DNA from 2 places in the Klebsiella electrica genome. Region 1 is predicted to be linked to the other one. Evidence: predicted binding sites of a transcription regulator. Region 1 holds the regulator's gene; the other holds the start of a gene.
What was found. Region 1 encodes PhoB, which activates phosphate uptake and scavenging genes when phosphate is short. Its sites were predicted from a motif close to CTGTCATAAAACTGNCNNAT; they were not measured.

Region 1 (5,906 bases):
CGATCGCCGCGCAGGGCGCAGGCCGCTTCATACTGCTGCTGATAATAGTCGCTGATGGCGCTTAACAGCAGTTGCTGCTTTTCGCCGCTGGAGTGGCCGGCCTGGCTGGTGACCAGCTCACGCGGGCGCAGGAAGGGGACCGGGCAAAATATGGCGCCGGGCGTGCCGTCGCGCTGCGGCAGAATAAAGGGGGCATGGCCGGCGCTGGCCACCACCGTGGTTTTCAGAAAGGCCAGAATATCGCGGGATTCATTCAGCGTCGCCACCGAATCGTGGTTGCCCGCCAGTACCACCAGCTGGCAGCCGGTCTGCTGTAGCTGAACCACAAAGCGGTTATACAGCTCGCGGGCGTAGCTTGGCGGCGAGCCGGTATCAAAGATGTCGCCGGCGACAATAATGGCATCGACCTCGTGCGCCTGCGCGCTGGTCAACAGCCAGTCGAGAAAGGCCGAGTGTTCGGCGGCGCGACTCTTGCTGTAAAAGTTCTGGCCAAGATGCCAGTCAGAGGTGTGGATGATGCGCATAAGTATTCCCTGGCGAAAAAGCATTGGCGCATTATATACCTGTCATCCCGCAGGTTGCCCTCTAAACACCGGCAGGATCGATTGTTACTCCTTGTCATTATTCAAAATCCGCTATCATATGACGGTCATTTTCTTCATAAATCTGTCACAAAACTGACGCATAATGGCGCCGCACTCTATACTGATGGCTAAAAAATACAGGGTAAATAATGGCGAGAAGAATTCTGGTCGTTGAAGATGAAGCTCCGATCCGCGAAATGGTCTGCTTTGTTCTGGAGCAAAACGGCTTTCAGCCCGTCGAGGCGGAAGATTATGACAGTGCGGTGAGTCAACTCAATGAACCCTGGCCTGATTTGATTCTCCTCGACTGGATGCTGCCGGGCGGATCGGGTCTGCAGTTTATCAAGCTGCTGAAGCGTGAGGCGATGACCCGCGATATTCCGGTGGTCATGCTCACCGCGCGCGGCGAAGAAGAGGATCGCGTGCGTGGTCTGGAAACCGGCGCCGATGATTACATCACCAAGCCTTTTTCACCGAAAGAGCTGGTGGCGCGAATCAAAGCGGTGATGCGCCGTATTTCGCCGATGGCAGTGGAAGAAGTGATTGAAATGCAAGGGCTTAGCCTTGATCCTTCCTCCCACCGCGTGATGACCGGTGAAAGTCCGCTGGACATGGGGCCGACGGAGTTTAAATTATTACACTTCTTTATGACTCACCCGGAACGCGTCTACAGCCGCGAACAGCTGCTGAATCACGTCTGGGGGACCAATGTGTATGTAGAAGACAGAACGGTGGATGTGCATATTCGTCGTCTGCGCAAAGCGCTGGAACATAGCGGACATGACCGGATGGTACAGACGGTCCGCGGCACGGGATATCGTTTCTCCGCCCGTTTCTGAATCTCGACAGGAGTGTGAACCGTGCTGGAACGGCTGTCATGGAAAAGGCTGGCGCTTGAGCTTTTCTTATGTTGTATCCCGGCCCTGATTCTCGGGGCGGTAGTGGGTTATCTGCCGTGGTTTTTGCTGGCGGCAGTCACCGGACTTCTCATCTGGCATTTCTGGAATTTATTACGTCTTTCATGGTGGCTATGGGTCGACCGTAGCATGACGCCGCCGCCGGGGCGAGGCAGCTGGGAACCGCTGCTCTACGGCCTTCACCAGATGCAGATGCGCAATAAAAAGCGCCGACGCGAGCTGGGCAATCTGATCAAACGCTTTCGTAGCGGGGCGGAATCTTTGCCCGATGCGGTGGTGCTGACGACGGAAGAGGGGGCTATTTTCTGGTGTAATGGCCTGGCTCAGCAGATCCTGAATCTGCGCTGGCCGGACGACAGCGGCCAAAATATTCTCAATCTCCTGCGCTATCCTGAATTTGCTAACTACCTCAAAAACAGGAATTTCTCAAAACCGCTCAATCTGATCCTCAATACTTCCCGTCATCTGGAGATCCGCGTGATGTCCTACAGCGACAAACAGTGGCTGATGGTGGCGCGCGATGTGACGCAGATGCATCAGCTGGAAGGCGCGCGGCGCAACTTTTTTGCCAACGTCAGCCACGAGCTGCGCACGCCGTTAACGGTGCTGCAGGGTTATCTGGAGATGATGCAGGAGCAGGAGCTGGAAGGGACGACGCGCGAAAAAGCGCTGCATACGATGCGCGAACAAACCCAGCGCATGGAGGGTTTAGTCAAACAGCTGCTGACGCTGTCGCGGATTGAAGCGGCGCCGACGCTGGTCATGAATGACAAAATCGACGTGCCGATGATGCTGCGGGTGGTGGAGCGAGAAGCGCAGACGCTCAGCCAGCAGAAGCAGACGATCCACTTCCACGTCGATGAGACGTTGCTGGTACTGGGTAACGAAGAGCAGCTGCGCAGCGCGGTGTCCAATCTGGTGTATAACGCGATCAACCATACGCCTGCGGGGACGGAGATTACCGTCAGTTGGCAGCGGGCGCCGCATGGCGCGTTGTTCAGCGTTGAGGATAATGGTCCGGGGATTGCGCCTGAGCATATTCCGCGTCTGACCGAGCGATTTTATCGCGTGGATAAGGCGCGTTCGCGGCAAACCGGCGGCAGCGGCCTTGGGCTGGCCATCGTGAAACATGCGGTGAATCATCACGATAGTCGCCTGGAAATTGAGAGTACGGTAGGCCAGGGGACGCGGTTTAGCTTCTTACTCCCGGAACGTTTAATTGCCAAAAAAAGCGCCTGAGCGCGCCGTTGTCAACATGACTTGCCAATGACCAGCTTCGGCTGGTCATTTTCGTTTGTCGTCACTTTTTAGCCGCGTAATTAATGAACGTCCGCTGCTTTTTTGTTCGCATGATTAGCCGGAGGTTTTCCTATGATATGGTCAATAATCCCACTCCTTAAAGTAGACTTAGCATAATCATCTGCTTTTGCGATCCCGCCTTGCATTAAAACGTTATAAGCGTTTAAATTGCCCCCCATGCTGTCGCAGACAGACTGTTTTTGCGTGGTAATTCAAAAAACAATTCTTTCCCACGCGTATTCGGGAGCATATCCCGCTGATTTTTCCGGCAACCACCGCGGTATCCTCCCTCAGGGGAAGACACGGTTTTTTTCCGTTTGTTAACAACACCACATCCACAGGCAGTAATGAATTTATGACCCATCAGTTAAAATCTCGCGACATTATCGCGTTGGGCTTTATGACCTTCGCGTTGTTCGTTGGCGCAGGCAACATTATCTTCCCTCCGATGGTCGGTTTACAGGCTGGTGAACACGTCTGGACCGCCGCTATTGGCTTTCTGATTACCGCCGTGGGTTTACCGGTGCTGACGGTGGTGGCGCTGGCGAAAGTCGGCGGTGGCGTGGAAAGCCTGAGTACGCCGATCGGCAAAGTGGCCGGCATCCTGCTGGCCGTGGTCTGCTATCTGGCCGTTGGCCCGCTGTTTGCGACGCCGCGTACCGCAACGGTCTCTTTTGAAGTCGGGATTGCCCCGCTGACCGGCGATGGCGAGATGCCGCTGATGATTTACAGCGTGATCTACTTCGCGCTGGTGATCCTCGTCTCGCTCTATCCGGGCAAACTGCTGGATACGGTGGGCAATTTCCTTGCTCCGTTGAAAATTATCGCCCTGATCATTTTGTCCGTGGCGGCAATGATCTGGCCGGCTGGCCCAATCAGCAATGCGCTGGAAGCTTACCGCACCGCGCCGTTCTCTAACGGCTTCGTCAACGGCTATCTGACCATGGATACGCTTGGCGCAATGGTCTTCGGTATCGTCATTGTTAACGCCGCGCGTTCCCGCGGCGTAAGTGAAGCGCGCCTGCTGACTCGCTACACCGTCTGGGCCGGGCTGATGGCCGGTGTGGGGCTGACGCTGCTGTATCTGGCGCTGTTCCGCCTCGGGTCTGATAGCGCAACGCTGGTGGAGCAATCCGCCAACGGCGCGGCGATTCTGCATGCCTATGTCCAGCACACCTTCGGTGGCGCGGGGAGCTTTATGCTGGCGGCGCTGATTTTCATCGCTTGTCTGGTGACCGCGGTGGGCCTGACCTGCGCTTGCGCAGAGTTCTTTGCGCAGTACCTGCCGTTATCCTATCGTACGCTGGTGTTTATCCTCGGTATTTTCTCGATGGCGGTCTCCAATCTCGGTCTGAGCCATCTGATTCAGATTTCGATTCCGGTATTGACGGCTATCTATCCGCCTTGTATCGCCCTGGTGGTCTTAAGCTTTACCCGCAACTGGTGGCATAATTCGTCCCGCGTCATTGCGCCGGCCATGTTTATCAGCCTGATGTTTGGTATCATCGACGGCATTAAATCGTCGGCGTTCGCCGACATGTTACCGGCCTGGACCTCGCGTCTGCCGCTGGCTGAACAGGGTCTGGCCTGGCTGATGCCTACCGCGGTGATGATGGTTCTGGCGGCGATCTGGGACCGCGCGGCAGGACGGCAGGTGACCTCCAGCGCGCATTAAGCGGCGGTTTTAATCAGTGTTAAGCCACGGGGCTTTGGGTCCCGTGGTTTTTTGTTTTTCAGGTAATCCTCTTTTAGGGCTTGCTCCGCTGAAGACCTGAAGAGAAAAACGGCATGGAATACGATGGAAAGTAGTAACAAACTTAAGCGCGGGCTAAGTACCCGGCATATCCGCTTTATGGCGCTGGGATCCGCGATTGGTACCGGCCTGTTCTATGGTTCAGCCGACGCCATTAAAATGGCCGGCCCGAGCGTCCTGCTGGCCTATATTATCGGCGGGGTGGCCGCGTATATCATTATGCGCGCGCTGGGCGAAATGTCGGTACATAACCCTGCCGCCAGCTCATTTTCGCGCTATGCGCAGGATTATCTCGGCCCGCTGGCGGGCTATATCACCGGCTGGACCTACTGTTTTGAAATTCTGATTGTGGCGATTGCCGACGTGACGGCGTTCGGGATTTATATGGGCGTCTGGTTTCCGACGGTCCCGCACTGGATCTGGGTGCTCAGCGTGGTGCTGGTTATCTGCGCCGTCAATCTGATGAGCGTTAAGGTCTTCGGCGAGCTGGAGTTCTGGTTCTCGTTCTTTAAAGTCGCCACCATCATCATCATGATTATTGCCGGTTTCGGCATCATTATCTGGGGTATCGGTAACGGCGGGCAGCCTACCGGCATCCATAATCTGTGGAGCAATGGCGGCTTCTTCAGCAACGGCTGGCTGGGAATGGTCATGTCGCTGCAGATGGTGATGTTCGCCTACGGCGGGATAGAGATTATCGGCATCACCGCCGGCGAGGCGAAAGACCCGGAGAAATCCATTCCGCGCGCGATTAATTCGGTTCCGATGCGCATCCTGGTGTTCTATGTGGGCACGCTGTTCGTGATTATGTCCATTTATCCGTGGAATCAGGTGGGTACTGACGGCAGCCCGTTCGTTCTGACTTTCCAGCATATGGGTATCGCGTTTGCTGCCAGTATCCTTAACTTTGTGGTGTTGACCGCCTCGCTGTCGGCGATTAACAGCGACGTATTCGGCGTCGGGCGTATGCTGCACGGGATGGCCGAGCAGGGCAGCGCGCCGAAGATTTTCGCCAAAACCTCGCGTCGCGGGATCCCGTGGGTGACGGTGATGGTGATGACCGTTGCGCTGCTGTTTGCGGTCTATCTTAACTACATCATGCCGGAAAACGTCTTCCTGGTGATTGCGTCGCTGGCCACTTTCGCCACCGTCTGGGTGTGGATAATGATCCTGCTGTCGCAGATTGCTTTCCGCCGTCGTCTGTCGCCGGAAGAGGCGAAAGCGCTGAAGTTTAAAGTGCCGGGCGGCATAACCACCACCGCCGTGGGCCTGGTGTTCCTCGTCTTTATTATTGCGCTGATTGGCTACCATCCGGATACCCGTATCTCGCTGTACGTCGGTTTCGCCTGGATT
Region 2 (5,906 bases), 1.1 Mb from region 1:
AGGATTTCGCCTTCCGCGCGCTGCTCCGGGTAGAGCTCGAACATTTTGTTGAACGTGCGCAGCAGGGTCGATTTACCGCAGCCTGACGGGCCGATAAACGCCGTAACCTGGTTTTTGGTGATATCCAGGTTGATGTTTTTCAGGGCATGGAATTTTCCGTAGTAGAAGTTCAGATTACGAACTGAAAGTTTACCCGGGGTCGCATTCGCCATACTCATCAATCTCTTCCTCATTCGGCGCCGCATTTCGCCGCGCCGCAAAAATTAACCGTGTTTATTCTTCGCGAAAACCACGCGCGCCAGAATGTTCAGCAGCAATACGCACAGGGTGATAATCAGTACCCCGGCCCATGCCAGTTGCTGCCACTCCGCGAACGGACTCATGGCAAATTTGAAAATGGTCACCGGCAGATTGGCAATCGGCTGCATCATATCGGTGCTCCAGAACTGGTTGGAGAGCGCGGTGAACAGCAGCGGCGCCGTTTCCCCGGCAATACGTGCGATAGCCAACAGGATCCCCGTCATGATGCCGGAAACCGAGGCCTTCAGGGTGATCGCAGAAATCATTCTCCACTTCGGCGTGCCCAGCGCATAGGCCGCTTCACGCAGGCTGTCCGGCACCAGTTTCAGCATATTTTCGGTGGTACGAATCACGATAGGCACCTGCAGCAGCGCCAGGGCGATAACCCCAGCCCAGCCGGAAAAGTGCTGCATCTGCGCCACCACGATGGTGTAGACGAACAGGCCGACCACGATGGATGGCGCGGAAAGCAGGATATCGTTAATAAACCGAATCACTTCCGCCAGCACAGACTTACGCCCGTATTCCGCCAGATAAATGCCCGCCATAATACCCAGCGGCGTACCGAAAATCGTCGACCACAGGATCAACAGGCCGCTACCGGCGAGGGCATTCGCCAGACCACCGCCCGCGGTGTTCGGCGGCGGGGTCATTTCAGTGAACAACGCCAGCGACATTCCATCGAAGCCGCGCGTAATGGTGGCCATCAGGATCCACACCAGCCAGAACAGACCAAACGCCATCGTCGCCATGGAAAGCGTCAGGGCGATACGGTTCTTCAGCCGGCGTTTAGCCTGCATTTTACGGCGGGACTCCGCCAGCTCAGCGGTCGTTTGCAATTCGATCGTTGCCATTAGCGTGCCCCCTCATTCTTAGCGAGGCGCATAATCATCAATTTAGACGCTGCCAGAACAATAAAGGTGATAACGAACAGAATCAGCCCCAGCTCCATCAGTGCCGCCACGTGCAGGCCGGTTTCCGCTTCGGCAAACTCATTCGCCAGCGCGGAAGTAATACTGTTCCCCGGCATATACAGCGAAGCGCTATCCAGCTGGTAGGTGTTGCCGATAATAAAGGTTACCGCCATCGTTTCACCCAGCGCGCGCCCCAGACCGAGCATCACGCCGCCGATAACCCCGTTCCTGGTAAACGGCAGAACGATACGCCAGATGACCTCCCAGGTCGTACAGCCGATACCGTAGGCCGACTCTTTCATCATCACCGGCGTTTGTTCAAAGACATCGCGCATAACGGCGGCGATGTACGGAATAATCATGATGGCCAGAATGACGCCCGCCGCCAGAATCCCGATGCCAAATGCCGGACCGGCAAACAGCGCGCCCACAAACGGAATCGTCGACAAGATGTTGCCCACCGGTTCCTGGAAGTAGGTGGCAAAAAGCGGAGCAAAGATAAACAGGCCCCACATGCCGTAAACGATACTAGGGATAGCCGCCAGCAGTTCAATGGCGATGCCAAGAGGGCGTTTCAGCCAGGCAGGGGAGAGTTCCGTCAGGAACAGCGCGATACCAAAACTCACCGGAACGGCGATCAGTAGCGCAATAAATGAAGTGACCAGCGTCCCGTAGATAGGCACCAGCGCACCGAAAATCTCGTTGGGCGCATCCCACTCTTTGGTCCACAAAAAGGAAAAACCAAACTTCTGAATGCTTGGCCATGAAGAGATAATGAGGGAAACGATGATGCCGCCCAGCATCAATAGCACAATCAGCGCCGCCAGTTTAACCAGCACGCCGAAAATTATGTCACCCTTTTTCCCCGGAGGGTTAAATGCCGGCTTGGTTGCAGCCATAAGTTACTCTTTCTGTTTGGGCCTGGAAGCGCGCATTTTATCGAGCCTCCAGGCTAACGTAATGCTATACCCTAAATAATTCGAGTTGCAGCAAGCTTGTGAATCCCCAGGAGCATAGATTCACTATGTCACTGGGGTAAGCAAGTGCAGCCAAGGCAGCTGCGGCTCAAAGTATGACGGGTATTTAGTACAGTGCTTTACCGCTGCTGTCTTTCACGTTGGTTTTCCATGCAGCGCGAACCTGCTGAACCACGCTTTCCGGCAGCGTTGCGTAATCCAGAGCGTTAGCTTCTTTACCGCCGTGTTTGTACGCCCAGTCGAAGAACTTCAGCACTTCAGCAGTCTGTTCTGGTTTGGTCGCAGCTTTGTGCACCAGGATAAAGGTGGTTGAGGTGATCGGCCATGCTTTCTCACCTTTCTGGTTAGTCAGATCCTGTGCGAAGGATTTGCTCCAGTCGATACCTTTAGCCGCGTTAGCGAAGTTATCTTCAGTCGGGCTGACCGGCTTGCCATCTGCGGAAAGCAGTTTGGTGTAGGCCAGGTTGTTCTGCTTAGCATAAGCGTATTCTACGTAGCCAATGGAGCCCGGCAGACGTTGAACGAAAGCGGCGATACCGTCGTTACCTTTACCGCCCAGACCGGTCGGCCAGTTTACGGTAGAACCCGCACCAACCTTAGATTTCCACTCTTCGTTCACTTTCGCCAGGTAGCTGGTGAACACGAAGGAAGTACCGGAACCATCGGCGCGACGAACCACGGCGATATTCTGAGACGGCAGCTTCATGCCCGGGTTGAGTTTAGCGATCGCTTCGTCATCCCATTTTTTAATTTTGCCGAGGTAGATATCCCCCAGGGTTTTACCGTCCAGAACCAGCTCACCCGACTTCACGCCAGGCAGGTTGATTGCCAGAACCACGCCGCCAATCACGGTCGGGAACTGGAACAGGCCTTCCTGAGCCAGTTTGTCATCGGCCAGAGGAGCATCAGAAGCACCGAAATCAACGGTGTTAGCAATAATTTGTTTTACACCACCGGAAGAGCCAATGCCCTGGTAGTTCACTTTATTGCCGGTTTCTTTCTGATAGGTATCAGCCCATTTGGCATACACCGGTGCAGGGAAAGTTGCGCCCGCGCCAGTCAGGCTTGCAGCTGCAAATGCAGAGAAAGCGCTCATCGATAAGGTCGCGGCGACAACTGTTGCGACGGTGGTACGCATAACGTTCATAATGTCTCCTGCTGGATTCGTAAATCGTTGTTTCGAGGCTATGGTGAGCAAAATAGGACAAAGAGGTGACAGTAAAATGTACGAATTATTACAGTTTTATGACACCCAAAAAGACAGCGGAGTGATGAAAATAAAAACAATATTAATCATAGCGTTACTTATTTAAGTGACCGCAGGATTGCAGAAAAATTTTCTTTTTATGACACTAAAAATCGTAGCCGAAGATGACGGTTTGTCATCAACCCTTTTCCGCCAGAGCGGTACAAAAGCGATCGCCAGAAGCCAAAAAGGGCCGCCGGATGGCAGCCCTTATACGATAGGTATTGGCTTATTCTACGGTGACTGATTTTGCCAGATTACGCGGCTGGTCAACGTCAGTGCCTTTAATCAGCGCAACGTGATAGGCCAGCAGCTGTAGCGGCACGGTGTAGAAGATCGGCGCAATCACCTCTTCAACATGCGGCATTTCAATAATGTGCATATTGTCGCTGCTGTTGAAACCCGCCTCGCCATCGGCAAAGACATACAGCTGGCCGCCGCGCGCGCGAACTTCTTCAATGTTGGATTTCAGCTTCTCCAGCAATTCGTTATTCGGTGCCACGACGATCACCGGCATTTCGGCGTCAATCAGGGCCAGAGGGCCGTGCTTCAGCTCACCGGCCGCGTAGGCTTCCGCGTGGATATAAGAGATCTCTTTCAGCTTCAGCGCCCCTTCCAGCGCGATCGGATACTGATCGCCACGGCCAAGGAACAGCGCATGGTGCTTATCGGAGAAGTTCTCAGCCAACGCTTCAATACGCTTATCCTGCGACAGCATCTGCTCAATACGGCTCGGCAACGCCTGCAGCCCATGCACGATATCATGCTCAACGGCGGCATCCAGACCTTTAAGACGCGCCAGTTTTGCCACCAGCAGCAGCAATACGGTCAGCTGAGTGGTAAAGGCTTTGGTCGAGGCTACGCCGATCTCAGTGCCCGCTTTGGTCATCAGCGACAAATCGGACTCGCGGACCAGAGAAGAACTCGCCACGTTACAAATAGCCAGCGATCCCAGATAGCCCAGCTCTTTTGACAGACGCAGCGCGGCCAGCGTATCCGCAGTCTCACCGGACTGGGAAAGCGTGATCATCAGGCTGTTGCGACGCACCGCCGATTTGCGATAGCGGAATTCAGAGGCGATTTCAACATCGCACGGTACGCCCGCCAGCGCTTCAAACCAGTAACGAGAAACCATGCCGGAGTTATACGAGGTACCGCAGGCCACGATCTGGATGTGTTCAACCTGAGACAGCATCTCGTTAGCATGCGCGCCCAGCTCGCTGAGATCCACTTCACCATGGTTGATACGCCCGGTGAGGGTGTTTTTGATAGCATTCGGCTGTTCGTAAATCTCTTTTTGCATATAGTGGCGATAAATACCTTTATCGCCCGCATCATATTGCTGGTTGGATTCGATATCCGGACGTTTTACTTCCGCGCCAGACTTATCAAAAATCACCACGGAGCGGCGGGTCACTTCGGCAATATCGCCCTCTTCGAGGAAGATAAAGCGGCGGGTCACCGGCAGCAGCGCCAGCTGATCGGAAGCAATGAAGTTTTCCCCCATTCCCAGACCGATAACCAGCGGGCTACCAGAACGCGCAGCCAGCAGAGTTCCCGGATCGCGGGCATCCATAATCACCGTGCCATAAGCACCGCGCAGCTGTGGAATAGTCCGCAGAACGGCGTCACGCAGCGTGCCGCCTTGCTTCTGCTCCCAGTTTACCAGGTGAGCAATCACCTCGGTGTCGGTCTCAGAGGCAAAGACATAGCCGCGGGACTGCAGGAGTTCACGCAGCGGCTCGTGGTTTTCGATGATACCGTTATGGACCACCACAATGTGTTCAGAAACATGCGGATGCGCGTTACCTTCAGACGGCTCACCGTGCGTTGCCCAGCGGGTATGGGCAATGCCCGTACCACCGTGTAACGGGTGCTCTTCTACCGCCTGAGCCAGCATCTGGACTTTACCGAGACGACGAACGCGGGACATATGCCCGGCGTTATCAACCACTGCCAGACCGGCAGAGTCATATCCACGGTATTCAAGACGACGTAAACCTTCGAGAAGGATTTCAGCAATATCACGCTGCGCGACTGCGCCAACAATTCCACACATAGTTAAATTTCCTGATAATGGCGTTATGCCATGCGTTGTCGCTGACCTGTATTTGCCCGCATTACGGGCGCCCCGAGCCTTGTAGAGAGTGGGGTTATTTTTATGGTCCTGCCTGCGGACGGGGACCTGTATTGATCCTCTCATCCTGGTTCGCCGGGCGGTCTCCCCCCGGCGACAATCCAAAAATTACTTCTTCTTCACCGGACGCTGCCAGCCCTGTTTATGGACCTGCGGCACACGGCTTAAAACCAGTTCGTTGTCGGCAATATCGCGCGTGACCGTCGTACCGGCGGCAATCGTGGCACCTTTACCCACGGTCACCGGCGCCACCAGTTGGGTGTCGGAACCGACAAACACATCGTCGCCGATGATGGTTTTAAATTTATTCGCCCCATCGTAGTTACAGGTAA

Region 2: pstS (phosphate ABC transporter substrate-binding protein PstS) is a predicted target of PhoB. The motif match lies at 3,424-3,443, and genes of this name have one in related genera.

The regions. Positions count from the first base shown of each region.
Region 1 covers NZ_CP041247.1:4,125,123-4,131,028, reverse strand. Annotated here, with positions in the region: gene sbcD (exonuclease subunit SbcD) at 1-524, opposite strand, end outside; gene phoB (phosphate response regulator transcription factor PhoB) at 734-1,423, shown strand; gene phoR (phosphate regulon sensor histidine kinase PhoR) at 1,445-2,740, shown strand; gene brnQ (branched-chain amino acid transporter carrier protein BrnQ) at 3,156-4,475, shown strand; gene proY (proline-specific permease ProY) at 4,599-5,906, shown strand, end outside.
Region 2 covers NZ_CP041247.1:5,248,119-5,254,024, reverse strand. Annotated here, with positions in the region: gene pstB (phosphate ABC transporter ATP-binding protein PstB) at 1-218, opposite strand, end outside; gene pstA (phosphate ABC transporter permease PstA) at 264-1,154, opposite strand; gene pstC (phosphate ABC transporter permease PstC) at 1,154-2,113, opposite strand; gene pstS (phosphate ABC transporter substrate-binding protein PstS) at 2,298-3,338, opposite strand; gene glmS (glutamine--fructose-6-phosphate transaminase (isomerizing)) at 3,667-5,496, opposite strand; gene glmU (bifunctional UDP-N-acetylglucosamine diphosphorylase/glucosamine-1-phosphate N-acetyltransferase GlmU) at 5,683-5,906, opposite strand, start outside.